3 regions of the Neobacillus sp. B4I6 genome follow, and region 1 is predicted to be linked to each of the others. Evidence: riboswitches for the same ligand, from Rfam matches in the RefSeq annotation. Region 1 holds a riboswitch; each other region holds the start of a gene.
The links. A riboswitch is a leader RNA that binds a small molecule or an ion and turns the genes downstream of it on or off. The one in region 1 is predicted to bind lysine.
Positions count from the first base shown of each region.

Region 2: it holds a riboswitch for lysine, as region 1 does, so the genes downstream of both, QF028_RS06990 (amino acid permease) here and dapA (4-hydroxy-tetrahydrodipicolinate synthase) in region 1, are expected to answer to the same signal.
Region 3: it holds a riboswitch for lysine, as region 1 does, so the genes downstream of both, QF028_RS03495 (aspartate kinase) here and dapA (4-hydroxy-tetrahydrodipicolinate synthase) in region 1, are expected to answer to the same signal.

Region 1 covers NZ_JBNPWB010000002.1:4,620,430-4,630,496, forward strand. Annotated here, with positions in the region: gene QF028_RS25090 (sugar phosphate isomerase/epimerase family protein) at 1-531, opposite strand, end outside; gene QF028_RS25095 (hypothetical protein) at 817-1,050, opposite strand; gene QF028_RS25100 (ParM/StbA family protein) at 1,043-1,906, opposite strand; gene QF028_RS25105 (quinone oxidoreductase family protein) at 2,273-3,238, opposite strand; gene QF028_RS25110 (SAM-dependent methyltransferase) at 3,537-4,289, shown strand; gene QF028_RS25115 (MarR family winged helix-turn-helix transcriptional regulator) at 4,664-5,083, shown strand; gene QF028_RS25120 (MFS transporter) at 5,097-6,311, shown strand; gene QF028_RS25125 (hypothetical protein) at 6,404-6,598, shown strand; lysine riboswitch at 6,697-6,877, shown strand; gene dapA (4-hydroxy-tetrahydrodipicolinate synthase) at 7,008-7,895, shown strand; gene QF028_RS25135 (ribonuclease J) at 8,113-9,720, shown strand; gene QF028_RS25140 (response regulator) at 9,785-10,067, opposite strand, start outside.
Region 2 covers NZ_JBNPWB010000002.1:997,861-1,007,927, reverse strand. Annotated here, with positions in the region: gene QF028_RS07000 (winged helix-turn-helix transcriptional regulator) at 1-6, shown strand, start outside; gene QF028_RS06995 (YitT family protein) at 72-884, opposite strand; lysine riboswitch at 1,116-1,306, shown strand; gene QF028_RS06990 (amino acid permease) at 1,411-2,892, shown strand; gene QF028_RS06985 (helix-turn-helix domain-containing protein) at 2,983-3,207, opposite strand; gene QF028_RS06980 (hypothetical protein) at 3,332-3,505, shown strand; gene asnS (asparagine--tRNA ligase) at 3,567-4,958, opposite strand; gene QF028_RS06970 (alpha/beta hydrolase) at 5,134-6,015, opposite strand; gene QF028_RS06965 (hypothetical protein) at 6,216-6,446, shown strand; gene QF028_RS06960 (GNAT family N-acetyltransferase) at 6,465-6,926, opposite strand; gene QF028_RS06955 (BA3454 family stress response protein) at 7,107-7,241, shown strand; gene helD (RNA polymerase recycling motor HelD) at 7,393-9,735, opposite strand.
Region 3 covers NZ_JBNPWB010000002.1:345,516-355,582, reverse strand. Annotated here, with positions in the region: gene QF028_RS03535 (ATP-binding protein) at 1-182, opposite strand, end outside; gene QF028_RS03530 (Na-translocating system protein MpsC family protein) at 288-998, opposite strand; gene gerE (spore germination transcription factor GerE) at 1,492-1,716, opposite strand; gene QF028_RS03520 (class D sortase) at 1,858-2,439, opposite strand; gene sdhB (succinate dehydrogenase iron-sulfur subunit) at 2,614-3,375, opposite strand; gene sdhA (succinate dehydrogenase flavoprotein subunit) at 3,391-5,139, opposite strand; gene QF028_RS03505 (succinate dehydrogenase cytochrome b558 subunit) at 5,197-5,805, opposite strand; gene QF028_RS03500 (YslB family protein) at 6,245-6,688, shown strand; gene QF028_RS03495 (aspartate kinase) at 6,736-7,953, opposite strand; lysine riboswitch at 8,067-8,244, opposite strand; gene uvrC (excinuclease ABC subunit UvrC) at 8,315-10,067, opposite strand, start outside.

The DNA.
Region 1 (10,067 bases):
TGCATCGTCCACATCCTGACCGGAATAGTACCAGTTCCCTGCGTCAAATGTCATTTTTACTGGTGTGTCCTGCTCGGAGGCGCTTTCAAAAAAGGACGATAATTGGTTGATATTCCCACCATGAAGCGTCTGGTCATTTTCAACTAGCAATTGAATTCCTTGGTGCTGGTTCAAAAAGGTATTCAGCTCGATGACATTTGATTGACCTTTATGAAAATGCCCTAGTGATACTTTTATCCATTTAGCTCCAAGTGCTATTCCTTCGTGAAAGATCTCGTTTAATTCCTTTTCATTTAAACCGTAATCTTTTTTCCATAATTCAATCGGAGCCGAGTACACGGTAAAAAGTTGATATTGTTCTATTTCTTTTCTAATGCTATCTAGAGGTAGATCTTGGTCCGACAATAATTCACGGCGAATTTCAATTCCAAAAGCACCGGACTCGGCAATGTGCCTAATGAATGAAGTTTGCCCCTTCTTCAACACTTCAAATCTATCATAAGCATTTAACGGGACAATTACATTTTCCATAACGAAGACCCCTTTTTAAAAAGTAATTCTGATAAATCGTTTTAGTAAATCGGTTTAGTAAATCGATTTATTCATATTATAATCCCAATGAAAGCGTTTTTGCAAGAAAAACTTTTTTTCTTTAATTGATAATCCATTGTGGTGCCTGACACCTTAAAAAATAGTAATTCACTCTGGTGCCTGACACCATAAAATGGATTCAAATTACTTTGAGGAAAATGTAGAAAAGGTAAAAGGTACGGAACCCCTAAGTATAGAATCCAAAAAAAAGACCCCATATAGGAGTTAGAGACCGAAGCTTTTCAACTTCAACTTGTCGATAGATTTTTCTAGTTTCATTTCTACCTTTTCATATTCTTTACGAATGACTCCGACACCCTGTTCCATATCTCGTTGGATCAGGCGTTTGATATATGTCGCAAAGTGAATGTACTGGTTACAATGTTCTAGAAGCTCTCTTTCATAAGGGTCATCGAGGTTGAAAGGGACGGACTTGATCTTTCGATTCAGTTCATTCATCAACAAAGACCGCTTTCCCCATAGAATAAAATCCGAAAGCATTGGCATATTGCGGACTGTATGCTTTGTGTCCGTTTGTCCGGTAGAGGACCGGTCTGATTAGCTTGATATTACTAAAATGCTCTTTAATATGTGGCAAAAGATATTCAGCAATTCCTCCGCAAAGATAGGTCGGTTCGTATAAGTTCCACTTGCCCCGAAGTTCCGCCAGGATGGCTACTGCCATTTGTTTTTCTGTCATTTCCATGTCTGTTTCAGCACCGAAAGCAAGGGTCCCACTTTTCCTGTCAATAAAGTAGCCATCTTCCACTCTTAAATAGTTGAAGGTACCACTTCCAGCGTCGATGATGTTCGCAATGTCCTCCGGCCTGTCTTCCATGCTGAAGTATGCCCCAGACCCTTCAGGAGCGACTTTTACTTCCTCGATGTAAAACGTCTTCCTAACATTGTTCACCGTGATCGTGTGTTCCCCTTTCAGCATCTTCTCCATACTTTCCCTGTCTCTATTCACCATTCCACGGATCGGCTGCCCAATCACTACACAGTTCCCTTCCGTTTTACCATACTGATGAACTGCCACCAGTACCCTGATCTTTGTTTCTTCGTGCGCCTTCGAAATATCTCTCGGCTCTCTTATTGCATGACATTCCCGCCAGGCGATATTCCCCACAAACAGCTTCTCGTCCCCGTACTCGACGATGTAGTCGCCGGCTTCCATTTGGCTGCTATCTGCATTCACCAAATGAAGATGGCGGTAAGGTCCAATTGTTGACCTAAACTTAAACACATCGTCCCTTGTTCTTCCTTTCACCTCGTATGCGCCGGCATCAATCGCTAATATCCATTTGTGAGTCATTTTTTCTACCCCTTTTAACAATATTTTGAAAGTGCACCTATGTCATACAACTAATCTTTTTCAAACTTAGTATATGAGTGGAGGCCCAAATGTGACACACACAAGTCATACAATACTGTTGATTGGAAAAAAGAAAAAACAATAAAGCAGGATATCCCTCAATCATGAAAGGCTTAGATTCTTACATCTTTGAAATACCGAAAAGGAATCTTAAAACTTAAAATTTTAACATAATCTTCCTATATAACGCACAAAAAGCAGTGTGATTCATCTGAGAAACACACCGCCTTTATAGTTTTTTTATTTTATATTCGCCTTTTCCAATGGTTAGTAGCATAATACTGATACCTGACCCTCTTTTTTTCTTTAAGGAATTAATAAAATTTTCCCCATGCTCTTACGGCTTTCTAGATAACGGTGTGCTTCTTGGCCATCGTGCAACGGGAAGACTGTTGGTTCGGAAACTATTAATTTTCCTTCCTCCATCCACCGAAACAGCTCATTTGAACGAGCTATTCGTTCTTCTCGGGACGTCAGCACATTCCATAAGTCTCCGCCTGTCAGAGTTTTTGATGTATCCATAAGTATCCTTGGGTCAACCAATGCTGGGTCGCCCCCTGCCATTCCGTAAAATACGACCGTTCCACCGGTGCGAGTAACCTCAAAGCTATCTTGAAGAGTAGAACCTACTGATTCGTAGACCACGTCTACGCCTTTGCCATTCGTCTCCTCGAGTACTTGTTCCTTCCAGTCATCCTTGTATAAAAAGACTTGATCCGCACCCGCTTCTACTGCTGCAGCTCTTTTTTCAATGGAAGAAGTTAAGCCAATTGCCGTGCCTCCAAGTAATTTTACAATTTGAACAAGAAGCTGCCCCACACCACCTGCTGCAGCATGTACCAGCACGGTATCATTCTTTTTCACCGCATAGCTATCCTTCGTTAAATAATGAGCCGTTAATCCTTGAAGCAATACGGACGCCGCTTCTGCAAATGAAATGGTGTCAGGCACTGGTATAGCTTTTTCAACGGGAACGGCTACTAGCTCGGCATTTGCATATGGTACATCGGCAAATGCCATCCGGTCGCCAATGCTGATACCTTGGACATCTGATCCCGTCTTTGCTACGATTCCAGCCCCTTCATACCCTAAGATATAGGGTGGCTCTCCGGCTAGATGATAGTTTCCTTTTCTTCTATATATATCAGCAAAATTCAGACCAATTGCTTTCATGCTTAGCAGTATTTCGTCCGAACCAATCACAGGTTCCTCTATATCACCATATTCGAGGACTTCTGGGCCGCCAAATGTTTTGAACATAAGTGCTTTCAAATGAATTACCTCATCTTATTTAAATTTTTATGACTCGCTTATATTAAATAAGATCGTGAAAGGTAATGCAAATAATCGTTACCGTTATTTCTAATTTCCCGCACACAAGGGCACAATTACCTCCTAATCGAATGCTTGGTTTATTATAGTTGAAAATAAACTTCAAAGGGTTCGATGTCTTCTATAACATGAAGATTACATTAATATGTTGACATTCAAGGGATAAAGATAATAAATGAAATAGAATAGCGTTAGGTATAATCCACATCCACTTGTAGTAGAAAAGGAGACATTATCTATGGATAGAAACAAATTTTCAGCAATTGCTCATCGTAACCATGCATTTAGTAATCCAATTAGCGAAGCAAAGATCATGAAGATGCTCAGAATTGTATCGCCTAAAGCATCAGATAAGGTGATTGATATTGGGGCTGGGAAATGCGAATTGTTAATTCGGTTGGTGGAAAACTACCAGGTAACCGCCACTGCAATAGAATTGTATAACGGGTCCATTGAGGAAGCAAAGCGGATTGCTAGTAATAGAATTCCTGATGGCAGAATTGAGTTTATCGTGGAAGATGCCAGCACGGCGGTCGAGAGATGTGAGCCAGACGGGTATGATTTTGGGATTTGTATCGGATCTACCCACGCCTTGGGCGGAATGGATCCCACACTTAAAACACTAAAACGTCTTGTAAAGAAAAATGGCCATATTTTAATAGGTGAAGGCTATTGGAAGCAGACTCCCAGTCCTGAGTATTTAGAGGCGCTTGGCGGTGCAGACGAGTCGGAATGTAAAAGCCATGCAGATACTGTGAAGGCTGGTGAAGAATTAGGTTTAATCCCACTTTGGTCTTATGTTGCTAATGATGATGACTGGGATGATTACGAATGGCTTTATTCGATGTCGGTCGAGAATTATTGTCTTGAAAATCCAGATGATCCCGATTGTGAAGCGATGCTGCAGCGAATTCGTACATGGCGCCGGACCTATTTGACATGGGGCAGAGATACCTTAGGATTTGGTTTGTATTTGTATCGAAATAACTAATAGGAAAAAATTGAGCTATACCAAGGCTTCATCCACATTTAATCAAACGTTTGATTAATTTTTTCAGGTAAATTTTCTGCTCTTTTTAATCAAACGTTTGATTAGTTTTTTTTCATAAAAAATTACCCACCTCATAAAAACCTTATACACCAAGGACCCAGGCCCTTTTAATCAATCGTTTGATTAGTTTATCAAGAAAAATACTTTACCTTAAAAATCTATATACACCAAGGCCTCATCTCGTTCCAATCAAACGTTTAATTAGTATCATCCCACCTCTGACATTAGACATTTTATTATCATTTCTGTTATACTATAATAGTTACCCAAGGTAATCATTACTCTAACTAACCATTTAACAAGGGGTGTTTCAAATAAATACTTCTCAAAAGTTTTTTCACCAATTCCTGATGTTGTACCGTCCGTTTGAGAATAAACTTAATATCCATCTCGCCGAGCATAATCTCCACAGAGCGCAATGGTCGATTTTTTACTACTTATTCAATAATGGCCCGGCAACGCTAGTGGAACTCTCTCATTATTTATATGTAGAGAAGCCCACTGTCACCCGGACCATGAACCGCTTGGAAGAATTGGGCTATGTCGAGCAGGTTCCGAGCAATGATAAACGTGAAAAAAGAACACAGCTGACAGAGCTTGGGAGAAAAGTATATACGGAAGTCCGTGTGACGATTGATCAGTATGAAACGGACATTTTAAAAGGCATCTCAGAGCATGAACAGCTCGAGGCCATCCGCATTATGAGGGAAATTCGTAAAAATATTATTAAATAAGGGGTTTTAAAAAGTGACTCAACCTAGAGCTAAACTGTGGACAAAGGATTTCACTATTGTTTCTGCGGTCAATTTTTTCGTAACTTTAGTCTTTTATTTATTAATCGTAATCATCGGTGTTTATGCCGTCGATGAATTTGGTGCTACTACAAGTCAAGCAGGGCTTGTAACAGGAATATTTATTGTCGGGTCTTTAATTGGCCGGTTGTTGATTGGCCGGTTTATTGAGTCAATTGGCCGAAAGAAAACGTTATTCATTGGTGTCATTTTATTTATTTTGACGCTTCTTTTGTATTTTGTGAACTTCGGGATTACCTTCCTGCTTATTACCCGCTTACTCCACGGGATTGCAGGGGGAATGGTCGGGACTGCTACAGGTACGATTGTGGCCCAGATTATCCCGGCTACTCGAAAAGCGGAAGGGATTGGCTACTTCAGCATGAGTGCAACACTCGCTACCGCTATCGGGCCATTCATCGGACTCTATATGACCCAACATACAGATTTCCAAATGATTTTTATCTTCTCCCTTGCTTTAGGGGTAATTAGTTTGATCACTGCATTCTTTGTTGATGTGCCTGCATTAACTGTATCGGTGAAAACATCTGAAGTAAAAGGATTTAAGCTTTCCAACTATATTGAGCCAAAGGCACTGCCCATCGCTGTCATTACACTGGTAGTAGCTTTTTGTTATTCCAGCGTTCTTTCTTTTATTAACTTCTATGCAATCGAAATCGACCTAGTTAGTACGGCTAGTTTCTTTTTCCTAGTCTATTCCATCGCAGTATTGTTATCACGCCCGATCACAGGCCGCTTAATGGACCTGAAGGGTGCAAACTATATAATGTATCCGGGCTTTGTCCTCTTAGCAGCCGGCTTATTTATATTAAGTTCAGCAAGTATTAGCATCACTTTATTGGTAGCAGGTGTTCTAATTGGCCTTGGTTTCGGTAACATGCAGTCAAGCACCCAGGCAGTGGCCGTTAAAGTAACTCCTCCGCATCGGATGGGTTTGGCGACATCGACCTTCTTTATCTTTCTTGATGCAGGACTTGGATTCGGTCCATATATCCTTGGATTCATTATTCCATTAACCGGCTTTAGCAGCCTGTATGTAATCTTAGGTATTGTCGCTCTGGCAACCTCAATTCTTTACTATTTTCTGCACGGCAAGAAAGAACGTTCAGGAAGGACGATTATGACTGGACCAACCCCCGACCCTAATTGATTTCAGGTAACCGGCCGATCGAAGGCACGCATAAAACCGGTTTATAGCCAATATGATAAACATAAGAATCCTAATTAAAGGGGTCGGTAGATATGATAATTTTTAATAAAATTGCATTATCATTTGTTGTCTTTTTTTCCTTCAGTATTATCATAAATACTTATTTGGGAGAAAAGGAACGGGTCCAATCTAATGTTATTTACTTTGTTATGAACGGGTTTGCTTATATTGTATCTGCCTTAGAAGTTGAAAAGGATAAACTGAGTTTAGAAACGGCAGAAATATAGTGTGAATTTCAAATAAAGTTCCAATTGCCCTTGAACCAAAAGGAATATTCTGATATATTTACTATCAATTAAATATTTTCTTACTTCATGTTTTTTGAAGTGAGGATAGAGGCGCAAAGACCATTAGTACACAATATGAGGATAATGAGGTCCAATGATGATTGTGAAAAGGGGAATTTGCCGAAGCTTCAATGAATCTCATTGGTCTTGAAGCTGGTTCTGCTATTGAAAAAATACAGAACTGTCATATAGGAAACTATATGGAGGGCTATCTTACGCACGGGAACTTATTTTTCTTATGTTTCTACTGCAACAGCGAACCCTCGTTGTTGCTTTTTTGCGTTAAATTATGAATGGCCTTTACCCACCTCTAAATTTTATAAAAATTTTAATTAAAGGGTGAGAAATGATGAATTTTGGCCAAGTTTTAACCGCAATGGTTACGCCATTTGATCAAAATGGTGAAGTAGATTTTAACGCAACAAGAATACTTGTAGATTATTTAATCGAAAATGGTACCGATGGAATCGTAGTTGCTGGTACAACCGGAGAATCTCCTACATTAACAACGGAAGAAAAAGTGGCATTATTTAAATTGGTTGTCGACGCTGTCAATGGAAGAGTTCCGGTTATCGCTGGAACTGGCTCAAATAACACGAGAGCTTCCATCAGCTTAACAAAGCTGGCTGAAGAAACAGGAGTCGATGGGATTATGCTTGTTGCTCCTTATTACAACAAACCATCCCAAGAAGGCATGTATCAGCACTTCAAAACGATTGCTGAATCTACACCATTACCGATTATGCTTTATAATATCCCCGGCCGAAGTGTGGTCAACCTGTCGGTAGAGACCATTGTTCGACTTTCACAGATTCAGAATATTGTCGCCTTAAAAGAAGCAAGCGGTAACTTAGATGCTATGGCTGAAATTATTAGCCAAGCACCAAGTGATTTTACCCTTTATAGTGGTGATGATGGCTTAGCATTGCCGGTTTTATCCATTGGTGGAGCTGGAGTGGTTTCCGTTGCTTCCCATGTCATTGGTAATGAAATACAAGAAATGATTAATCATTTTAAAAATGGGAATGTCCAAGATGCAGCTAGTGCCCATCGCCGTCTTCTCCCGATTATGAAAGCATTATTTGCGGCACCAAACCCAGCACCGGTAAAAGCCGCATTGAATATGAATGGAGTGAACGTTGGAGGTCTTCGCCTGCCATTGCTCCCGTTAACCACCGAAGAGCAAAGAACACTACAAGGTGTTCTACCAGCAAGCAATGTTAAAGTATTAATCTGAATACCGATAAAAATAGCTGCCAAACTCCGTAAAAAACCGGGTATTTAGCAGTTTTTTTTGTGAACGACAAAAGTTTTACCTCCCTTATTCGATAAAGTAAATCCAAAGGGGCATACTATTCTTATTTACTTGGAATAAGGAGGATATTAACTTGCGAACTAATGATAATAAATTATCTATTTTCGCCTTAGGCGGCATAAATGAAATCGGTAAAAATATGTATGTGGTTCAGTACGCAGATGATATTTTTATCATTGACTGCGGCGGTAAGTTTCCAGATGAAAGTTTATTAGGAATTGATTTGATTATCCCCGATATTACTTACTTAGAAGAAAATCAGGAGAAAATCCGTGCTCTAATTGTGACCCATGGGCACGAAGATCATATTGGCGGTATTCCTTATATCTTAAGAAAATTAAATATCCCTATCTACGCTACCCATTTTACACTTGGTTTAATTGAATTAAAAATTGACGAGCATCGTCTCCATGGAAACACCAAACTCATGACAATTGACTCTAATTCAAAACTTGAGTTTGGAGAAACCACTGTATCTTTTTTCAGAGTAAGTCATAGTGTTCCTGATTGTCTCGGTATTGTCTTTCATACACCTGAGGGTAATGTCGTTCATACCGGGGATTTCAAGTTTGACTTAACGCCTGTGAATAATCAACATTCAGATATTCATAAAATGGCCAATATCGGTCAGCAAGGTGTGTTAGTTTTAATATCTGAAAGTACGAACGCTGAGCGTAAGGGGCTAACACCGTCCGAGCAAATGATTGGTGGCAATTTGGATGAAGCCTTCATGAAAGCTGACGGGAAAATCTTTATCTCCACTTTTGCATCGAATGTTAATCGGGTTCAACAGGTGGTTGCCGCGGCGATAAAGGCCAATCGAAAGATCGCTCTTCTTGGCAGGAGTATGGTAAATGTGGTCTCTGTTGCGATTGAACGTGGTTATTTAACTATTCCCGATGGGATGATCATCGAACCACGTGAAGTCGATCGACTTTCTCCTGAAAAGGTGGTTATCCTTTGTACGGGGAGTCAAGGAGAGCCAATGGCTGCCCTTTCTCGTCTAGCGAGCGGAAACTTTCGTGATGTCTCCGTTTATCCCGGAGACACGGTTATCTTAGCCGCATCTCCAATACCAGGAAATGAAAAGGACGTTTCTCGGATCATAGACAATTTATTTCAACTGGGAGCCAAAGTTATATATGGATCCGGAAGTTCAACCGGTATGCATGTTTCTGGTCATGGCTATCAGGAAGATTTAAAACTGATGCTTACCTTAATGAAGCCGACCTATTTCATTCCGATTCACGGTGAATATCGAATGCTGCACCACCACCGTTTGTTAGCTGAGTCCGTTGGAGTAGAGAAGGGAAATACCTTCATTATCAAAAATGGTGATGTCGTCGATGTTGAAAACCAGGTGGCCCGTCAGACTCGGTCGATTCCAGCCGGAGATACCTATGTGGACGGGATGGGCGTTGGCGATGTCGGGGACATTGTATTACGAGACCGTAAACAGCTTTCTGAGGATGGCATGCTCGTAATTGTGATAACCATTAGTAAAGGTGACCGAAGGATTATATCCGGACCTGACACCATTACACGTGGTTTCGTGTACGCAAGAAATTCGGATGAACTTCTAAAAGAGATTAACCGCCTTGCTAAGAAAACCATTAATGACCTGCAAAGCGAGAATATCCGGCAATGGAATGTAATCAAACAGAACATAAAAAAATCAGTCGGACAATATGTATTCACCCAAACAAAGAGAAAGCCAATGATCCTTCCTATTATTATTGAAATTTAAAACAAAAAAATGGTGTCAGGCACCATGTGAAGATTTCACATGGTGCCTGACACCTCATTTTTTATTAACCTGTTGGTAATTTTATTCTATCTAAGATGGTTGTCAGGTAATTTCTAACTGTGCTAATTTTTGTCTTTCTCTCGGCTAGCGGTTGGAATTCTTCGATGTTCTGTTCGTTTTGGTTTGAGTCTTCATCGATTAGTTCGGGGCAGTATATTCGCTGTCCATTGATGATGCTGCGAATCGATCCTGCTAATTCCTCACTCGGGCTATCCTTCAATAAATACCCGCTTACATCTGCTTGTAAGGCCCTCCCAAAATAGCCACTCCTGGCAAAGGTTGTTAAG
Region 2 (10,067 bases), 3.6 Mb from region 1:
CTGTGATGCTCGATAACTATCTTACACAAAAAAGGCTTGCTCTATTGTATAGAAGCAAACCTTTTTTGTTTTTATGGACTTGGCCGATGAAACAGCCCCATGACTTCAATTGTTTCGGTAATATTGACAAATGCTGATGGATCAACTTCTGAAATTAAGTTTTTAACTTCATTAAGTTCGTACCTAGAAATTACCGTTATCATTACGTTTCTTTGATGATTTGAGTAGCCGCCAACACCATCCATAATCGTCAGGCCTCGGTACAAGTTTGTTAGCAAATGATCTCTCATTTCTTCGCCCTTATCTGTAATGATCATTAAAGTTAATTTAGCATGATCTGTATAAATTGCATCCACCACTTTACCTGTAACAAAAATGGAAACCAAGGTATAAAGAGCAGAATCCCAATCAAATAAAAATCCACTGATCAAGATGACGACTGCATTCATGCCTGAAAGTAAAACACCAATCGGAAAATCCCTTTTTCTCGCCACAATCATGCCAATAATATCAAATCCCCCGGTCGATCCAGAACAGCGAAAAACTATTCCGACACCTAACCCGGTTAAAGCACCTCCGAAAATAGAAGAGAGAATCCTATCATCGGCAATGGCATGAACGGGAATTAAATAAAGGCCGATTGAGATAATTATTACAGAAAAGATGGAATTCACGATAAATCTTTTACCTAACATTTTATAACCAATAATCAATAACGGAAAATTCAGCAGGAAATTTGCCACCCCTGTATTAACAGGCGAGATCATCCCTAAAATCATAGAAATTCCGCTCAATCCACTGCTTAACACTTCATGAGGGATTAAGAAAAGGTTAAAGGCAACCACAACAATTAGAGATCCCGAAATCATTCCAACAATCTGCATGGTAAAAATCCTCCTATGAAAAACAGGAAATTAATTCTATTTAAAAATAATACCTATTCTCTCTTTTAAAGTAAATTAAATAATTTATTAAAAAGAAACTCAATTATCTGTCTATTCTAATTGATTGAATAAAGACTTCTTATTTCTGGAATAATATATTATTGACAATTCTAAAATAATATTTATACTTTAGTAATATATTAACTATATATGATAAATCCTCATCAAAACCGATGAGGTAGAGGTCGCGGTTTTTATCAGTAAAGCGGACGAGATGAGAGAGACATCCCTGACTCCGTTTGAAAGGAAAAGCTGCCGAAGTGTGCTTTCATCTCTGAAAAAGCATGCTGGGGCTGTCTCCAAATAGGAACAGAACTGTCACGCTTAAACCTACCAGCTAAGCGTGTTGAGCTATCTTTCGGAAGGTATGATGCGGGGTATTTACAATGCCATCGATACTTCTTCGATGGCATTTTTTTATTCCAAACTCCTTCTCGAAAAAATTAGAAAAAGAGGAGTCAAGACAATGCAAACAGCAAGAGTATTAAAAGAGAGTGAATATACTAGTGACTTAACAATACAACAGGATCCAACGGAATTAAAACGAAGTTTAAAATCCCGTCACCTCACAATGATTTCCCTTGGCGGGACGATTGGCACTGGACTTTTTCTAGCTAGCGGCGCCGCTATCCATAGTGCGGGACCCGGCGGGGCAATTCTTTCCTACCTTGTAATTGGTATTATGGTTTACTTTTTGATGCAGGGCTTAGCAGAAATGGGTGCCTATATGCCAGTTGCCGGAAGCTTTAGTACGTATGCAACCAAATTTGTCGATCCTTCCCTTGGTTTTGCTCTAGGCTGGAACTATTGGTATAACTGGGCGATTACGATTGCTGCCGAATTAGCTGCTGTAACAATGATTATGAAATTCTGGTTTCCACATACGCCTTCATTCATTTGGAGCGGCATCTTTTTAGTCATCATGTTTCTATTAAACTATCTTTCTGTTAAAGGATTCGGAGAAGCAGAATATTGGTTTTCCTTAATTAAAGTGGTTACAGTTATTATTTTTGTCGTTACTGGTACTTTAATGATCTTCGGCATCATGGGTAATGAAGCAATCGGCTTCAAAAACTTCACTGTTGGTGATGCTCCATTCCACGGCGGCTTTATGTCCATGCTGGGAATCTTTATGGCTGCAGGCTTCTCCTTCCAAGGAACAGAGCTTTTAGGTGTTGCTGCTGGTGAAACGGAGGATCCAAAGAAAGCTATTCCTCGTGCAGTGAAACAAGTTTTCTGGCGTATTTTATTATTCTATGTATTGGCTATACTAGTAATCGGACTGCTTATTCCATATACAAACGGGAATTTAGCAAATGGGGATATAACCGTTAGTCCATTTACGCTGGTTTTTCAAAAGGCAGGCATCGCTTTCGCCGCTTCAATCATGAATGCTGTTATTCTTACTGCTGTATTATCGGCAGGAAATTCAGGAATGTATGCATCCACTCGGATGCTTTGGGATTTGGCCCGTCAAGGCAAAGCACCGAAATTCCTTGGTAAATTAAACAAAAAAGGTGTTCCAGTCAATGCCTTAATTGCAACAACCTTAGTGGGAACACTCGCATTTCTTGCTTCCTTCTTTGGGGATGGAACGGTTTATGTATGGTTGTTAAACGCTTCTGGTATGTCCGGCTTTATCGCATGGCTCGGGATTGCAGTATGTCATTATCGATTCCGTAAAGCATTTGTCGCCCAAGGTAAGGACCTTAGCTTGTTACCATATAAATCAAAATTCTTCCCTTTTGGTCCGCTCTTCGCGTTTGCCGTTTGTGGGTTTGTTGTCTTAGGACAAAATTATTCAGCATTCACGGGTGACCAAATCGATTGGAATGGTGTTTTTGTTTCATATATCGGACTGCCATTATTCCTTATTGTATGGCTAGGATATAAATTCACAAAGAAAACTAAGGTTATACCTTTAGAAAAGTGTGATTTAAGAAATTAGTTTGTTTAGAAAAAAGCACGCGAAAATTTCCGCGTGCTTTTTTTAATCCAATAAAAAAACAGACTCAATTGAAGAGCCTGTTTTTAAGTATTACGCTTTCTTTTCCTCAGATGACCAAATGTATAAGTCTTCAATAGAGCAATTTAATTCTCTTGAAATTGTCATCGCAGTATTTAGGTTCATCACTTTTTTGGACAAGTAGTCGTTGAGCTGAGTTTGAGGAATACTTGTATTCCGTTCCAAACTTTCCAGGTCCATGCCGTTTTTTGATAATAAATCTTTGAGGTTACTTTTTTTCGCTTTATAATTTGTCAAAATGACACCTCACTTTTTTAAAAGCATAACACATTAAGTTCGTAATTGAAAGGAAGAAGGGTTTCCCCCTTTCCATCTTGGCTTATGTTATACTTAATTAGGAATAGGTAAAGGAGTGTGAAACATGAAAAGCTCAAACAATCTGTACAAAAACGGACAGTCAGTTAACATTAAAGAAACTGGCGAGGTCGTCACAATTTTAAAATCACAATATGTTAAAAACATGAAAAGATATTCTTATATCGTTAAGGAACATCCAGAAACATTCTTTTTTGAAGAGGAATTAAAGGTTCTTTAATAAATAAAAAGGAGAAGGCCGATTCTGTGAATCAATCAGCTTTCTCCTTTTTAAATTTGTTTTAAAACTCAGCATTTCCAGTTGTTCTCGGAAATGGAATGACATCTCTAATATTAGTCATTCCAGTTAAGTACATAATTAAACGCTCAAAACCAATACCATAACCAGAATGTTTCGTACCGCCATATTTTCTTAATTCAAGGTACCACCAATAATCTCCTTCATTCATACCAAGCTCATTAATTTTCCCAGCCAAAATTTCTTCGCGTTCTTCACGCTGGCTGCCGCCAATCAATTCACCAATTCCTGGGACAAGTAAATCAGTTGCCGCTACTGTTTTGTTGTCTTCATTTAATCTCATATAGAAGGCTTTAATTTCTTTTGGATAGTCTGTTACAAATACTGGGCGTTTGAATACTGTTTCACTTAAATAACGTTCATGCTCCGTTTGCAGGTCAAGCCCCCACTCTACCGGATAGGCAAAAGTTTCTCCGGACTCCCTTAATATATCAATGGCTTCGGTATATGTCACACGGCCAAAGTCTGCTGTGTAGGCATTATTTAGACGATCCAATAACCCCTTTTCGATAAAGCTGTTAAAGAAATTCATTTCCTCAGGGGCTTGTTCAAGGACATAGTCTATCACAAATTTCACCATTTCTTCAGCCAAGTCCATGATATCTGGAAGCTCAGCAAAGGCAAGTTCCGGTTCTACCATCCAAAATTCCGCTGCATGTCGTGCAGTGTTAGAGTTCTCTGCTCTAAACGTTGGGCCGAAGGTATAGACATTGCGGAAAGCCAAGGCAAACGCCTCAGCCGAAAGCTGTCCGCTAACAGTCAAATTAGTTTCCTTGTTAAAGAAATCCTTGGTTAAATCTGTTTTGCCTTCTTCATTTTTTGGAGGATTGTCCATATCTAGTGTTGTCACTCGGAACATTTCTCCTGCACCTTCTGTATCACTGCCGGTAATAATTGGTGAGTGAACATAGACAAAACCTTTATCTTGGAAGAATTTATGCAATGCATAGGAAGCAAGCGATCTCACACGAAAAACAGCTGAAAACGTATTGGTTCTTGGTCTTAAATGGGAAATAGTTCTCAAATATTCAAACGAATGCTTTTTCTTTTGTAAGGGATAATCTACATTTGACGAACCTTCAATCACGATATTAGTTGCTTTAATTTCAAAGGGCTGCTTCGCTTGAGGAGTATAAATAAAGTCTCCTTCAATCCTAATGGATGAACTTATTGGTAACTTTGCAATATCCTTAAAGTTCTCTAATTGCTCATCAAATACAATCTGCACCCCTTTAAAAAAGCTGCCATCATTTAATTCAATGAACCCAAAAGTTTTAGAGTCGCGAATCGTGCGAATCCATCCAGATAACTGGACTTTTTGTTCAATATAGCTTTCCGTATTTCTGTACAAATCCTTGATTAAGGCCTGTTTCATTGGTTTTCCTCCTAAATCTTATGTAAAAAAGTAAAAAACCTTCCATCCCTTTTGGGACGAAAGGTAAAATTCCACCGTACGATCATCGTATTTCTTTTATCCCTTCAATATTATATAAAATACCATATCAAATAAGCAATTTTCAACAAAATTTCCGGTATGAAAGAGATTTATTTTAGTTTTTTGTAGATTCTTTTGAAAACGTGTTATTTTGAGCACAAATATGGTCAGAGAGCCATTCTTGACGGTCAAGTAAGGCTGCTTTGCAATTGGTAAATAAATGATCGGTATCATACCAGATGATTTTTTTGGGAGAGCTTGCAGCAGAATAAAAAGTGGCGGCATGGCCACGTTCGATAAATTCGTCATTTTTGGCGAATTGGAAGAGTATTGATGCCGGCGCAGCATTTTTTACATAGTGGATGGCATCTAATTTTCTAAGACTTGAAATAAAATATTCAAATCTTTCTGGCGGTAAAAAGCTGCGAATGATGGCTGCGATTGGATGTTCACTAGTCAGTTGCCACTCTGAAGCCTCCCCATACCCTGATATTAAGACAAACGTTTTAATGAGCGAATCAATTCCTGAAATTACCCCGCCACAAGCCGCTCCAAAACCGTGGCCAACAAAAGCAATCCGGGCTTCATCCACAATCGTAAGCTTACTAAGTAGTGTGACTCCCATCCTAATATCCATTACAGTATGAATGTATTCTTGAATATCCGCTAAGGCTTCAATTTTTTTTGTGAATTTTTTTTTATCAAGATCATCCGTTTGACTATTCCTACCGAAAAACGGCGCTTCAATTAGGAGGGAAATATAACCTTTTGTTGCAAGCAATTTTGCTTCATGATAAAATGTTTTTCTATTTCCTTGACTAGGGTGCATATAAATGACAGCAGGAAATGGTCCTCCCTTATTAGGAATAAAAAGAAGGGCAGGCATCCTTCTATTGAAAAGGCTTTCATAATTAACATCATAAATAGAATAACCTTCTTTTGAAATAGATGAAATCACCTCAAATCCTGCTCGTGTTTCTACATCGTAATCAAACATTCTTTACCGCCCCCGCGAAGATTCTTTTTTACTAACTTATTTGAATTTTCAGATTAATAGAACGAATAAATCCATAAATCTCTTATCCGTACAATGTCCCTTAAGTTTTTTAAAATTTTCAGAATAATAGCAGGAAAAACGTTGCTTATCGTCGAAATAGTAAAAAAATGTTTATACTTGATTTAAGAGGAGTGTTTGATGTGGACAAGATCACATGTATTGCCTACCTTTTATACAAGTCATCTAAGAATCAAGACATTAGAGAAAAAGCTATCCAATTATTGAATGGAGATGTATCCATTCGTGATTTAAAAAGAAATATATCTATTCAAGCCAATCTGGTCATCGCTGAATCGTTCCTGAAAAAGAATAAAATCGATAAAGATCAAGTTCAGCAATTTGCTGAGCAATTTATGTATCAAGAAATTTAAGGTATCCATTTTGGATTATTATCCAATTTGTTTTTCATAACAAAAAATACCAGTTCCATTTTGTGTTGTTGAAGTACTATAATAGATAAATCCTAATGATTCCCAAAAGCGTTGAGCCGTTTTATTTTCTTTTAAGACACCAATTCTAACACACTTCTTTCCTCGTTTAAGCATCTCATGTTCATATACTGCAAAAGCTTGTGCACCGAAACCATAACCTTGATAATCACTATGAAGCAGTAAAAGACCAAGCCAGGGGTAATGGTCCTTCGGATTTTCTAATAAGTAGTCAATTATTCCAATATAGGTGTCATCAAGCTTTATAAATGCACTGTTAGTATTAGGATTTAAGAATTCTTCTTCCATGTCAGCAAGTGTTCTTGCCTCTTTGCCATTTTCAAAAATATTATATTCTGGATTCGAGTTTATCATTTCGAGTGCAATAAACAATGTTGCTTTTGTTACCTCTTCAAAATGCATTGAATTTGTTTACCTCCCTATTGTTTTTATAAAACAATTATATCAAAACTGAAAGTTTTAGTAACATTTGTCGAAAAAATATCGTCATAATTATTTAAATAACTTAATACACTGAATCGTTGTGTAATTTATGACTACACTTTTTACTAATAATTTAAACATAGAAAAGGAGATTCAATTATGGTACAAGTAGAAGTAACAGTAACTTTCGAAGGAAAAAGCTATTTAACAAATGTCATTGCTAATCGGGAAACATCCGATGATGAAATATTCCAACTTGCTTTAGAACAAGTTCAAAAACAATGGAAAAAATAATATAGCAAAAAACAGCGGAAATAGATTCAGCTGTTTTTTTATTTTTTCTAGTTAGTTAATGAATTTCGCGCAAAAGCATAGTACTTCTAACATAGCCTAAACTTAAAGAAGCTGTGTGCTCAGGTCATCAAGACATACAGCTTCTTTTTCATTAGCATTTACTTGGTTTTACAAGTGTGTAGGTATCTTTAGGAGCAACCTCCATTAGCGGGCTAATCCCAGATGTTGCGATCATGTGAAGTTCATGCATGGCCCTTGTACAGACGGTATAAAATAATTTGCGTTCACTTTCTTTTTTATATTGAGAACAATCGTACAAAATAACGGCATCAAATTCAATTCCTTTCGCAAGATAGGAGGGAATAACGAGAATTCCTTTCTCATACGAAATCGTTCCTTTTTCTATTAGATGGAGCGATACCTCGTTCTTGAGCGCTTCAAAGGCCCTTTTGCTCTCATCGGCTGTCCTGCAGATTACAGCAATGGTTCGATGGCCATCATTTTGAAAATCTTTAATTGTTTTGATTATTGATCGCGTAATTTCATCGGGTTCTATTTCAGTAACTAACGGCTTCCTGCCCGTGCGGTTAAAGGGTTCAATATTTTCTCCACCCTCAATCAACGCACTGGTAAAGTTAACAATCTCTTTTGTCGATCGATAGGTTTTTGTAAGGACAAACGATTCGATTGTCTCACCCGAGATATTTAGGTCAGATAAAACCGTTTCCGCACCAGTGGCACCAGAAAATATCGCTTGATTAAAATCACCGAGTAAAGTCATTTTGCTAAAAGGAAATAGCTTTTGTATAAAAGCAAACTGGAAGGGTGAGTAATCCTGTGCTTCATCAATAAAAATATGACGAATAGTAGATTTGGACTTACGACCTTCAATTAAATCCTGGAGATAAACATATGGTGTGGCATCTTCATAAGGAATATCCATATCCTTTAATTTCTTCACTGTCTTCCTGCAAATTTGGTCCCAATCAACAGGTAAGCGTTCATCCATATTTTCAGCTTGCTTAAAAAGTTGCTGATAAATTTTTGGAGAATCAATAAACCGCAAACTTTTTACTCTCGCAAATAATGGCCTGAATTTTTCTTTTACGACCATTTCAGCAAGGAGTTTTTGCTCCTGCTCAAAATCATCAAATGTATTTTCCGAAAATTGATTTTTTTCCTGAAGTTTTTTGAAGGCCTCCATAAAGGCTTCTTTATCGAGAAATTGGACTTCTTCCTCCACCCAGCTTCTCGAACGCTCTTGTCTAACCTTCCGCTTTAAATCTCTTAAAAGCCATTCCTTTACAAGCTGCATGCGGTTGGGTATGCTAATGCTTTCTTCTAGTGAATAAAAATAATCATGGATCTCCTTTTTAGAAATCAATACATCTCCTCTAAATATTAAATCCCTAAAAATTAGACCCCTTTTCGTTAATCCATGCGCATATCGATCAATGATATTTTTATATTCAAGACTTGCTTTAAAACGAATTCCTTCAACTCTTAGTTTATATTCCTTTTCATCATCATTTTCACTTAACAAATATTCCATTTGCGTAAAGGCGTCTTCCACATTAAATTCTTTACCTAATCGAGAATGTAAATATTCCTGAAAGGTGGATTGCTGCATATTTTCTTCACCTAACTCTGGTAAAACCGTTGCTACATAGCTATTAAACAAAGGGTTAGGTGAAAAAAGCATAATATTTTCTGAATTCAATGTCCCTCGATAACGGTAGAGCAAGTAAGCAACCCGTTGCAGGGCAGCAGAAGTTTTTCCACTTCCTGCTACACCTTGGACGATCATAATTTTCGCCCGCTCATTGCGAATAATTTCATTTTGCTCTCGTTGAATAGTAGCAACAATGCTTTTCATTTGCGTACTCGCGTTGTTTCCAAGAACCTCCTGAAGCATTTCATCTCCGATGGTTACCCCTGTATCAAACATCCCTTTAATTTCTGAAGCCCTAATAATAAATTGACGCTTTAAGTTCATTTCCCCTTCAATCATCCCTTCAGGGGTACTATATCTGGCAGGACCAGGTGAATAGTCATAATAAAGGCTAGATATAGGGGCACGCCAGTCATAAATCAAAAAATTTTCATCCTGTTCATCCATTAACGATGCAATTCCTAGGTATACCCGGTCCTCTGCTTCTTCCCCGTTTTCTAAAAAATCAATCCGTCCAAAGTATGGGGAATACTTTAACCTTGATAGTGTATTGAGATGTTTATCCAAATGTCTATGGGTCCGCTCACGTTCTGAGAGCAGTTCGGCCTGTTGTTTGATACTCGCTGCTGTTTCTATCATATCATCAGGTTCATCCATATTGACGGTTACATCTTCCCAAAATTCTTTACGTATCTCGAGAACATCAGAACTTACCTTTCCAGCATTTAGCTTTAATTTATTTATCTTTTTTTCGATTTCATTTACAACCGTGGTCACTCTTCTTTGTTCCATTTTTAGGCCTTTGCTCTGTAAATCGCTCATCAAACCACTCCCCAGATAATTGTTTTGGTCATTTATTGACAATCGAATAAAATTGTGTTAATGTTATAATAGATAGTTTTTAAGTAATTACATCAATAAATATTTATGCCAAATATCATCATATCATTCTCCTCCTACATTTTCAAGGAGATTTTTCTATGCCATTAACAAACGCCTTCAGGGGCGTTTTTTTATTGACCTATCTAAGTTTATGTATTCCTCAATTTTCTTCCTATCCTTCTTCCTGTGATCCGTAAACTTAAATATATTCTCTTTGAATTATTTAATTCGTCCAATCCTAAATACTTATATAGATAGTATTGGAAAAAATT
Region 3 (10,067 bases), 4.3 Mb from region 1:
GATGCTCCAAATAATCTTGCACCCGTTTCATTTATAAAAAGAATGTCATATTCACAGGCAATGATTACGGCGTCAGGTGAATTGTCAACTAAATCCCGATAGGATTCTTCACGTTTTTCTAATTCTTCTTCTATATTCGTTTGAATTGATCCATTATAAGTTGCTTTTATTGAACTGCCCATCTCTATTTATCTATTCCTTCCCCCATAAAATAAAAGCCAAGATAGGAGTCATCCCATCCTGGCTTATGTCTAGCTCAATTGAAATTGTCTAGTTCACTTCCGCCTTTATGCTGTTGGTGATAATATTAGTACGATTACACTTTTATCGCGATAAAAATCCCAATCCACAAATATATCATTCACTTTCGTTTGTAGAATCGATTCAAAATTACCGCTATTATGTAATAATCGCTTCTCTAGATTCCGTTTCGCAATCCTTAATATCTCAAAGTTCCCTAAACGAATTAACTCCTTCTCAATTGGCACAAGAATTCCATTTCGAATAACTACTAGCGTTCTTTCATTTAATAAATAGGAAACGACCTCTTCAGGCGTTTTTTCCGCTTGAAGGCTTATTCTATTAATTTCTTGGTGAAGAGATTCTTGACCATGATAATTACAGGTTTTTTCATTATTAATTTCGATTTCGGTCGAGGTAGAGCCAATACAAACAAATAATCCACTTTTATTATGTAAATCCCAATCATAATAAAACTCATTAACTTCCATACTTGTCAAAATTTTAATATAGGCTTTAAACTCAGGGATTAATTTTTGCATCAACAAATCTCTTGTTGTTTGGATCATCGCTTCTTGTTGCTGCCCTAACAAAACACTTTCAGAAGGCGAAATAAAGTTTCGTAAATAAACAGTCAGTATCGTGTGATTATAGGAAACATAAACAGATTCGGGACCTTTGCCGAAGTTTTCACGGAGTGTTCTCCCAATATAACCCGCCAGTTCTGTTTGCACTTGTTTGTATTCCAAGAAAAACATCCTTTGATGAGATAAAAGCATTATTTCTTTTATCCTAGGTTTATTTTAAATGTCTATAACTAGATTATCAATTTATTTATGAAGATTTATTCGCAATTTTTGTAACAAATTTACTTTTCGTTGACAATTTCGCACTGAATTCGTGGCTGTTATCACACACAACCTGAATAAAATTATTTCCTAGATTAACAATAACCTTAGTGTTACTTTTTAACACGAATCTTCAATGTGGAGGGATATGCTTTGAATATTCTCTTTAGCTTATTCTCAACCTTAATTATTATGGGGGTTAGAGCAGCCTTCTTATTTAGTCATACCACTTCTCGGCTAAAATTGTGGTTTAGAATGCCTGCTTTCAAGTAAGCATAAAAGTATTTTTCAAGTATCGCTGATCTGCATTGTAGACAAAAGGGTAAGCATTTCGTTTGCTTACCTTTTTTATGGCTATCTATTCAAAATTAAACCGGCCTCCCCAAGAGGATGCCGGTCATAATTAAAGTTCTAGCTCTCCCATTCGAAGGAGCTCTACAACTGCTTGTGAACGCCCCTTTACACCAAGCTTTTGCATGGCATTTGAAATGTGATTCCGAACCGTTTTTTCGCTTATAAATAATTCACCAGCGATTTCTTTCGTTGTTTTGTCTTGTACTAATAACTCGAATACTTCTCTTTCTCGTTTGGTGAGTAACGGCTTGTGATTATAAACATTCTCCTTCAAGTACTGTAACCCTCCTTGCCTTCGCCAGTATGAACACGGGGTGGGTATATATTTAGTCAACATATCTTATGTGAACAGTTCTAATGTAGTGACTATATTTACAAACAGATGATTGGTTTTTAAAAAAAAAACTCCTAGCGATTAGGAGTTTTTGGGCTTTGCATAAATAATGTATCGTTTTGGGGCATTTCCTATATAACTAAACGGGTAACAGGTTGTTAAGATTAATTCCTCTTTATTATGTTGGAGCGTAATAATGCTCGTATCATCAGACTTAACAATTTTGGTATCAATTATTTCATAAGTATAGGATCCATACGGCATTTCCATCTTCAGTGAATCGCCAATCTCAAGTTCCCCTAATTTACGAAAAACGGTGTCTCGATGTCCTGAAAGAACAATTTGTCCTTGATCACCAGGATAATAGGCTCCTTTATAATGGCCGACACCTTTTTCGAGATCATCGGGGTCCGTTCCTTCGATGATTCCTAACTCTGCTTTGATTTTCGGAATGGCTAAAAGACCAACTGTCTCCCCCATTTTTGGCGGCTTGCTGTTTACTTCCCTCTTTTTAGGGGCATCTTCAGGCTGGTCTGCAATTAGTTCCTTAGCTTGCTTGAGTGAAGCATGTGTTTGCGTTTTCACATCTATAAATTGCCAAAGCCCAATACCTACTAATATTAATCCTGTAAGAATAAATAACAGCGGAAATTTAGATTTCACCTGTATGTACCTTCCTTTTTCAACGAACTAACGTTATTAATAAGAGTATAACAAATCACTACTGAAAGAACCATTGCAATTATAGCCCATAGACGACAAAAAACCTTCTTTTCAATGATAGAAAAGAAGGTTTTTTGAATCACATTTTAATTAAACGAAAAGTCTTCCGCCATTCTATGCGTGGTCGCTTCCAAAGAAGCTTCTGAAGGCTTGAATGGTTGTATCACGATTTAATGCAGCAATTGAGGTAGTCAACGGAATACCTTTCGGACAAGATTGAACACAGTTCTGTGAGTTACCACAGTTTGCAAGTCCGCCGTCGCCCATTATCGCTTCAAGTCTTTCTGCCTTATTCATTGCACCAGTTGGATGGGCATTGAAAAGACGAACTTGAGAAAGCGGCTGTGCCCCAATAAAGTTTGATTTGCTGTTTACGTTCGGGCATGCCTCAAGGCAAACCCCACATGTCATACATTTAGAAAGCTCATAAGCCCATTGACGCTTTGTCTCAGGCATACGTGGTCCTGGGCCCAAATCATAGGTACCATCGATTGGGATCCATGCTTTCACTTTCTTTAAGGCATCAAACATTCTACTCCGGTCAACCTGCAAGTCACGAACCACTGGGAAAGTTTTCATCGGAGCTAATCGAATCGGCTGCTCCAATTGGTCGACAAGTGCTGAACAGGCTTGACGAGGCTTCCCGTTGATCACCATGGAACATGCACCGCAAACTTCTTCAAGACAGTTCATATCCCAGGCAACAGGACTAGAATCTTGTCCTGTTGCGTTTAATGGGTTCTTACGGATTTCCATTAACGCCGAGATGACATTCATATTCGGACGGTAAGGAACCTCAAATTCCTCCTGATAAGGAGTAGTATTTTCGTTATCTTGACGTGAAATAATAAATTTAACCATTTTAGTTTCAGACATTCTTCCTACTCCCCCTTAACTTTTTGCGTAATTGCGTTCGCGTGGCTTGATCAATGAAACATCAACATCTTCATAATGGAAAGCCGGTGCTGATGAACTGTCAACAAATTTCGCCATTGTTGTTTTTAAGAATTCCTCATCATTACGTGTAGGGAAGTCAGGCTTATAATGAGCACCACGGCTCTCATTCCGGTTGTATGCACCAATTGTAATAACACGAGCCAATTGCAGCATGTTTTGAAGTTGACGAGTAAAGGCTGCCCCTTGGTTGCTCCATTTGGATGTATCATTAATATTGATGTTTTGGTAACGTTCTAGAAGTTCCTGAATTTTCTCATCTGTCTTTAATAGCCTGTCGTTATGACGAACAACCGTTACATTATCTGTCATCCATTCCCCAAGCTCTTTATGAAGAACGTAAGCATTTTCATTTCCATTTAGGGACATAATTGAATTCCACTTATCTTCTTGTTCTTTCACATGTCGGTCAAATACGGTAGAAGAAACTGCATCGGAACTCTTCTCCAAGCCTTTGATATATTTAACTACGTTTGGTCCTACAACCATTCCGCCATAAATGGCTGAAAGCAAGGAATTGGCACCTAAACGGTTCGCACCATGCTGAGAATAATCACATTCACCCGCTGCAAATAGACCAGGGATGCTTGTCATTTGGTCATAATCAACCCAAAGTCCACCCATTGAATAGTGAACAGCAGGGAAGATTTTCATTGGAACTTTACGAGGATCATCACCCATAAATTTTTCATAAATTTCAATAATCCCGCCAAGTTTAATATCTAATTCATGTGGATCCTTATGAGAAAGATCGAGGTATACCATGTTTTCGCCATTGACTCCGAGTTTTTGATTAACACAAACGTCAAAAATTTCGCGAGTGGCGATATCACGTGGTACCAGGTTTCCGTAAGCAGGATATTTCTCCTCTAAGAAATACCATGGTTTCCCATCTTTATATGTCCAGATACGGCCGCCTTCACCACGAGCCGATTCACTCATGAGGCGAAGCTTATCGTCACCAGGAATGGCCGTTGGATGGATTTGGATCATTTCACCGTTAGCGTAATAAGCACCTTGCTGATACACAATCGATGCTGCTGAACCTGTATTAATAACTGAGTTTGTAGATTTTCCAAAGATAATACCAGGGCCGCCGGTAGCCATGATTACAGCATCCCCTGAGAACGATTTAATTTCCATGGTTTTTAAATTTTGAGCAACGATACCGCGGCACACACCATCGTCATCAACGACTGCACCTAGGAATTCCCAGCCTTCGTATTTGGTTACAAGACCGGCAACTTCCTCACGACGAACTTGTTCATCCAAAGCATAGAGTAACTGTTGACCAGTAGTCGCACCTGCAAATGCTGTCCGGTGAAACTGTGTTCCCCCGAAACGACGGAAGTCCAATAGTCCTTCTGGAGTACGGTTAAACATAACTCCCATACGGTCCATTAAGTGAATAATACCAGGCGCTGCGTCACACATTGCTTTTACTGGAGGCTGGTTTGCTAAGAAGTCTCCGCCATAAACGGTGTCATCAAAGTGAATATATGTTGAATCGCCTTCACCTTTTGTATTTACAGCTCCATTAATACCACCCTGGGCACAAACAGAGTGAGAACGTTTAACGGGAACAAGAGAAAACAACTCTACAGGTGTTCCTGTTTCTGCAACCTTAATCGTTGCCATTAAGCCAGCTAAACCACCGCCGACAATAATTACCTTACCTTTACTCATTCGTGACTCACTCCCTTAATCCAAAATCCAATATTTTTCCGATCAATCATTAATTTGTTATACAAAAGCTAATAAAGTCGTTACTCCAACATAGGATAGAGCTAAGAAAATAACGATTGTCACGTATGTAGAAATAACTTGAGAACGTGGAGATACTGTGATGCCCCAGCTAACAAAGAATGACCACAATCCGTTTGCAAAGTGGAAAATTGCTGAAATAATCCCAATGACATAAAACGCAAACATAAACGGTGAGGAAAGAATATCTTGCATCATTTGAAAGTTAACTTCATTTCCAAACGCCGCTGCTACCCGTGTTTCCCATACATGCCATGTGATAAAAATAAGTGTAATCACACCAGACACACGTTGAAGCATAAACATCCAATTTCTAAAGAATCCATATTGGCTTGCATTGTTTTTGGCTGTAAAAGCAATATACAGCCCGTAGATTGCATGGAATAAAATTGGTAAATAAATAATTACAGTTTCTAACACGTAGCGAAAAGGAAGATTTCCCATAAAATTCGCAGCTTTGTTGAAAGATTCTACCCCAACTGTCGCATAGTGGTTCACAATCAGATGCTGGATGACAAAGATCCCGATTGGAATAACCCCTAGCAACGAATGCAATCTCCGATAAACAAACTCTCGATTACCTGCCATAAATTTACCCCCCTATAATGTTTAAAAAAATGATGTTCAGTTTCTAGCATTTAAGTTTCCTTATATGAAACCTAGCATCAGTGTGACAATAATGTGACATGTCCATTTTACTCCCATCATCTTAGAGCGTCAAGAAAACGGATACACAATTCTATCATAAATAATAAAATTTTTAAAATATATTGAAATTATAATAGATTGGTTATTTTCATCAATAATTTGGATTATATTAAAAATTAATAGATAATTACAATTAATTACCAAGATATAACGGTTGTTATTTTTACCATATCGGGAATTATAATTATCATGGAAAACAAGGCAAGATATTGCAAAATAACAAAAAAACTACTGTAAATTAATTCGTTTTATCTAGAAAAACTGTACTGACACCTAACAAAAAGCGTATATAATAGAATGATAGAAAGAGGGGAAGCTTGTGAACGATAGTACAGTTGTTGTTGAGACTATAGATACCGATGAACCAAAAACCATATCTATTTTCGGGTATGAATTAATCAGAGAAATTCTTTTACCTGAGATTTTAGGAAAAGATACACCTGAAATATTATATTGGGCCGGAAAACGCCTCGCACGTAAATTTCCACTAACTGATATTGCTCAGATTATGGATTTTTTCACCAAAGCCTCTTGGGGCCAACTTGAAATTAAAAAAGAAAATAAAACTGAAATCCAATTTGAACTAATGAGTCCAGTTATTGTCCCGCGTGTGAAATCAAAAGCTGAGCACTTTTTCCAACTCGAAGCCGGCTTCCTTGCCCAACAAATTGAACTTCAAAAAGAAGCCAATGCAGAAACCTTTGAACATCCTGTAAAGAAATCAAATAAAGTCCTTTTCACTGTTAAATGGGAAAAGAACTAAACGTGGGAATAGGGTGTCAGGCACCGCTTGGTGCCTGACACCCTTTTTTATTTGTTTGCCAGTTCGAAGGCTTCGTGCAAGGCTTCTACTGCTTTTAACATATTTCTTTCTTCTACTACTGCTGATACTTTGATTTCGGATGTGCTGACCATTTTAATTTGGATGTTGTTAGCAGCGAGTACCTCAAACATTTTTGCTGCTACACCAGGATTAGAAATCATTCCTGAGCCAACAATTGACACCTTCGCTAATTTATTTTCTGCATCAATCTGCTCATAAGCTAGCACTGCTTTATTGTCTTCTAATACCTTTAATGTTTCTAATAAATCATTAGTATGGATAGAGAAAGACAAATTAGCCGTATCGCCCTCTGTAGTACTTTGAATAATAATGTCAACATTCAGGTGATTTTCCGCTAGTGTTGAAAAGATGGTAGATAGACTTGTTAATGAATTCCCCAATCCTAATACTGTTACTTTTGTTATTTCGTCTTCAAATGCGACACCGCGGACTACTAAGTTTTGTTCCATTGCTGCTTCCTCCTCAATAACTGTTCCTTCTACTCTCTCCATGCTCGAGCGAACCTCAAGCCGCACCTGATAGTTTTTAGCAAATTCTACTGCTCTTGGATGGAGCACACCAGCACCTAAATTAGCTAACTCTAGCATTTCATCGTACGATACTGATAATAATTTGCGAGCATTCTTGATATATCTTGGATCCGTGGTGAAAACCCCAGTAACATCGGTATAAATATCGCATTTATCTGCCTTTAAGGCTGCCGCTAATGCCACAGCTGTCGTATCAGAACCACCACGACCGAGCGTCGTAATTGCGCCTTCTTCCGTGATTCCTTGGAATCCTGCCACAATGACAACCTTACCCGTTGCGAGCTCCGTTTCAATTGCAGACGTTTTAATATTCGAAATGCGGGCATTTCCATGGACAGGTTCTGTGATGATTCCTGCCTGCCAGCCTGTAAAAGAGACGGCGTCAAGCCCTTGCTGATTTAAAGCCATTGACAATAACGCAATGGTTACCTGTTCTCCTGTTGATAACAGCATGTCCATTTCCCGCTTATTTGGCTGTGCGGAAATTTCTTTTGCTAATCCGACCAGTGTATCCGTTGATTTTCCCATCGCAGAAACAACAACGACTACATTATTGCCACGGTCTGTCTCCTCTTTTACACAGGATGCAACATTTAGTATTCTTTCTACATTCGCAACGGAGGTGCCTCCGAATTTTTGTACAATAATCCCCATGTTTGTTTCTCCTTCTTTTAAGTGAATACCTTATTTATCCCCCAAAAAACAAAAAAGCAATGAGAAGGGCATCTCATTGCTTTAGAACACGAAAAAATATTCTCGCACCTACAATGTAAGATAGCTCTCCAAGACATTCGTCCTGACAATCCGGCATTTATTCAATACAGGACCAGCAAAGAAAGAAATGAGACTTTCTTTACTTCGGCGAACATTCCCTTTCATGATCCGTCTTAGAAGCTCATCCTTCTCAGAACCATTACTCTTGAAGCTCGCACCTCTACCTTCACTTTAATACGTAAAAGTGATAGTAAATTAAATTTTCACTTATTATAGCATGTTCTATTTTTTCTTACAATCACTAGGATTGAAGTTTTTTAATTAATTCTTCGGCTACATTCATAGGAATTCCGATATTTGTAAATTCCTCCATACTAGCCTCTTTCATTTTTTTCACAGAGCCAAATTGTTTTAGCAATAGCTTTTTTCGTTTCTCACCGATTCCAGGAATATCGTCGAGCAAGGATTGAAAGGCACTTTTTCCACGAAGCTGACGATGAAACGTAATGGCAAAGCGATGGACCTCATCTTGAATTCTTTGCAGTAAATAAAACTCCTGGCTGTTGCGGCCTAATGGAACAATTCCCAAAGGATTGCCGTACAGCAATTGGGAAGTTTTGTGTTTATCATCTTTGACGAGTCCCGAGAGTGGAATATCCAGTCCTAGCTCATTTTCCAACACATCTCTTACGGCTTCAACATGACCTTTACCACCATCGATGATGATTAAATCAGGGAGGGGAAGTTCTTCTTTTAAGGCGCGTGAATACCTTCTTATTGTCACTTCACGCATGGATTCATAATCATCAGGTCCTTGTACGGTTTTAATTTTATATTTCCGGTACTCCCGATGATTTGCCTTCCCATCAATGAAAACGACCATGGCTGATACTGGGTCTGTCCCTTGAATGTTGGAGTTATCAAATGCTTCAATCCGGTGCGGAGTATAAATTCCGAGTAATTCCCCCAAGTTCTCGACCGCCTTAATGGTGCGGTCTTCATCCTTTTCGATCAAGGAAAACTTTTCATTTAAGGCAATTTTTGCATTTTTGATTGCCAGTTGGACAATATCCTTTTTCTGCCCCCGTTGTGGCTGGAGCACTTTTACTTCAAGCAGTTGTTCCGCCAGACTCAAATCGACTTCATCTTGAATCAGGATTTCCTTCGGCTTGAAGTGATTAGCTTTCGAATAAAATTGTCCAAGGAAAGTTAGTATTTCTTCCTCAGGCTCATTATAGAAGGGGAACATGGAGACGTCCCTCTCAATTAGTTTCCCTTGGCGGACAAAAAAGACTTGCACACACATCCAGCCTTTATCGACTGCATAACCAAAAACATCACGATCCGTAAAATCGTTCATGGTAATTTTCTGTTTTTCCATGATGGTTTCGATATGAATGATTTTATCACGGAACTCCTTCGCTCGTTCGAAGTCTAACTCTTCAGCAGCAGCTGACATTTTTGCCTGAAGCTCTTTTTTTATTTCCTTATAACCGCCATTCAAAAAGCGGGTAATTTCATCCGTCATTTGTTTATACTGTTGTTCCTGAATTTCATTGACACATGGTGCCAGGCACTGCCCTAAATGGTAGTATAAGCAGACCCGATCAGGCAGGGTTGAGCATTTCCGCAGCGGATAAATTCGGTCAAGAAGCTTTTTGGTTTCATTGGCAGCAGTCGCATTTGGGTACGGACCAAAGTATTTACCTTTGTCCTTTTTTACTTTTCTTGTAATGATGAGTTTCGGATGCTTTTCAGCTGTCAGCTTAATAAATGGATAGGTTTTATCATCCTTCAGCATGATATTGTATTTTGGATCGTATTTTTTTATTAGGTTGAGTTCAAGTAGAAGTGCTTCAATATTTGAAGAGGTTACAATATATTCAAAGTCCTCAATCTCATTGACTAGTCTAAGCGTCTTTCCATCGTGTGACCCAGTGAAATAAGAACGTACGCGATTCTTTAATACTTTTGCCTTCCCCACATAAATAATCGTACCCTGACGGTCTTTCATTAAGTAGCAGCCAGGTTGATCCGGCAGCAGCGTCAGTTTT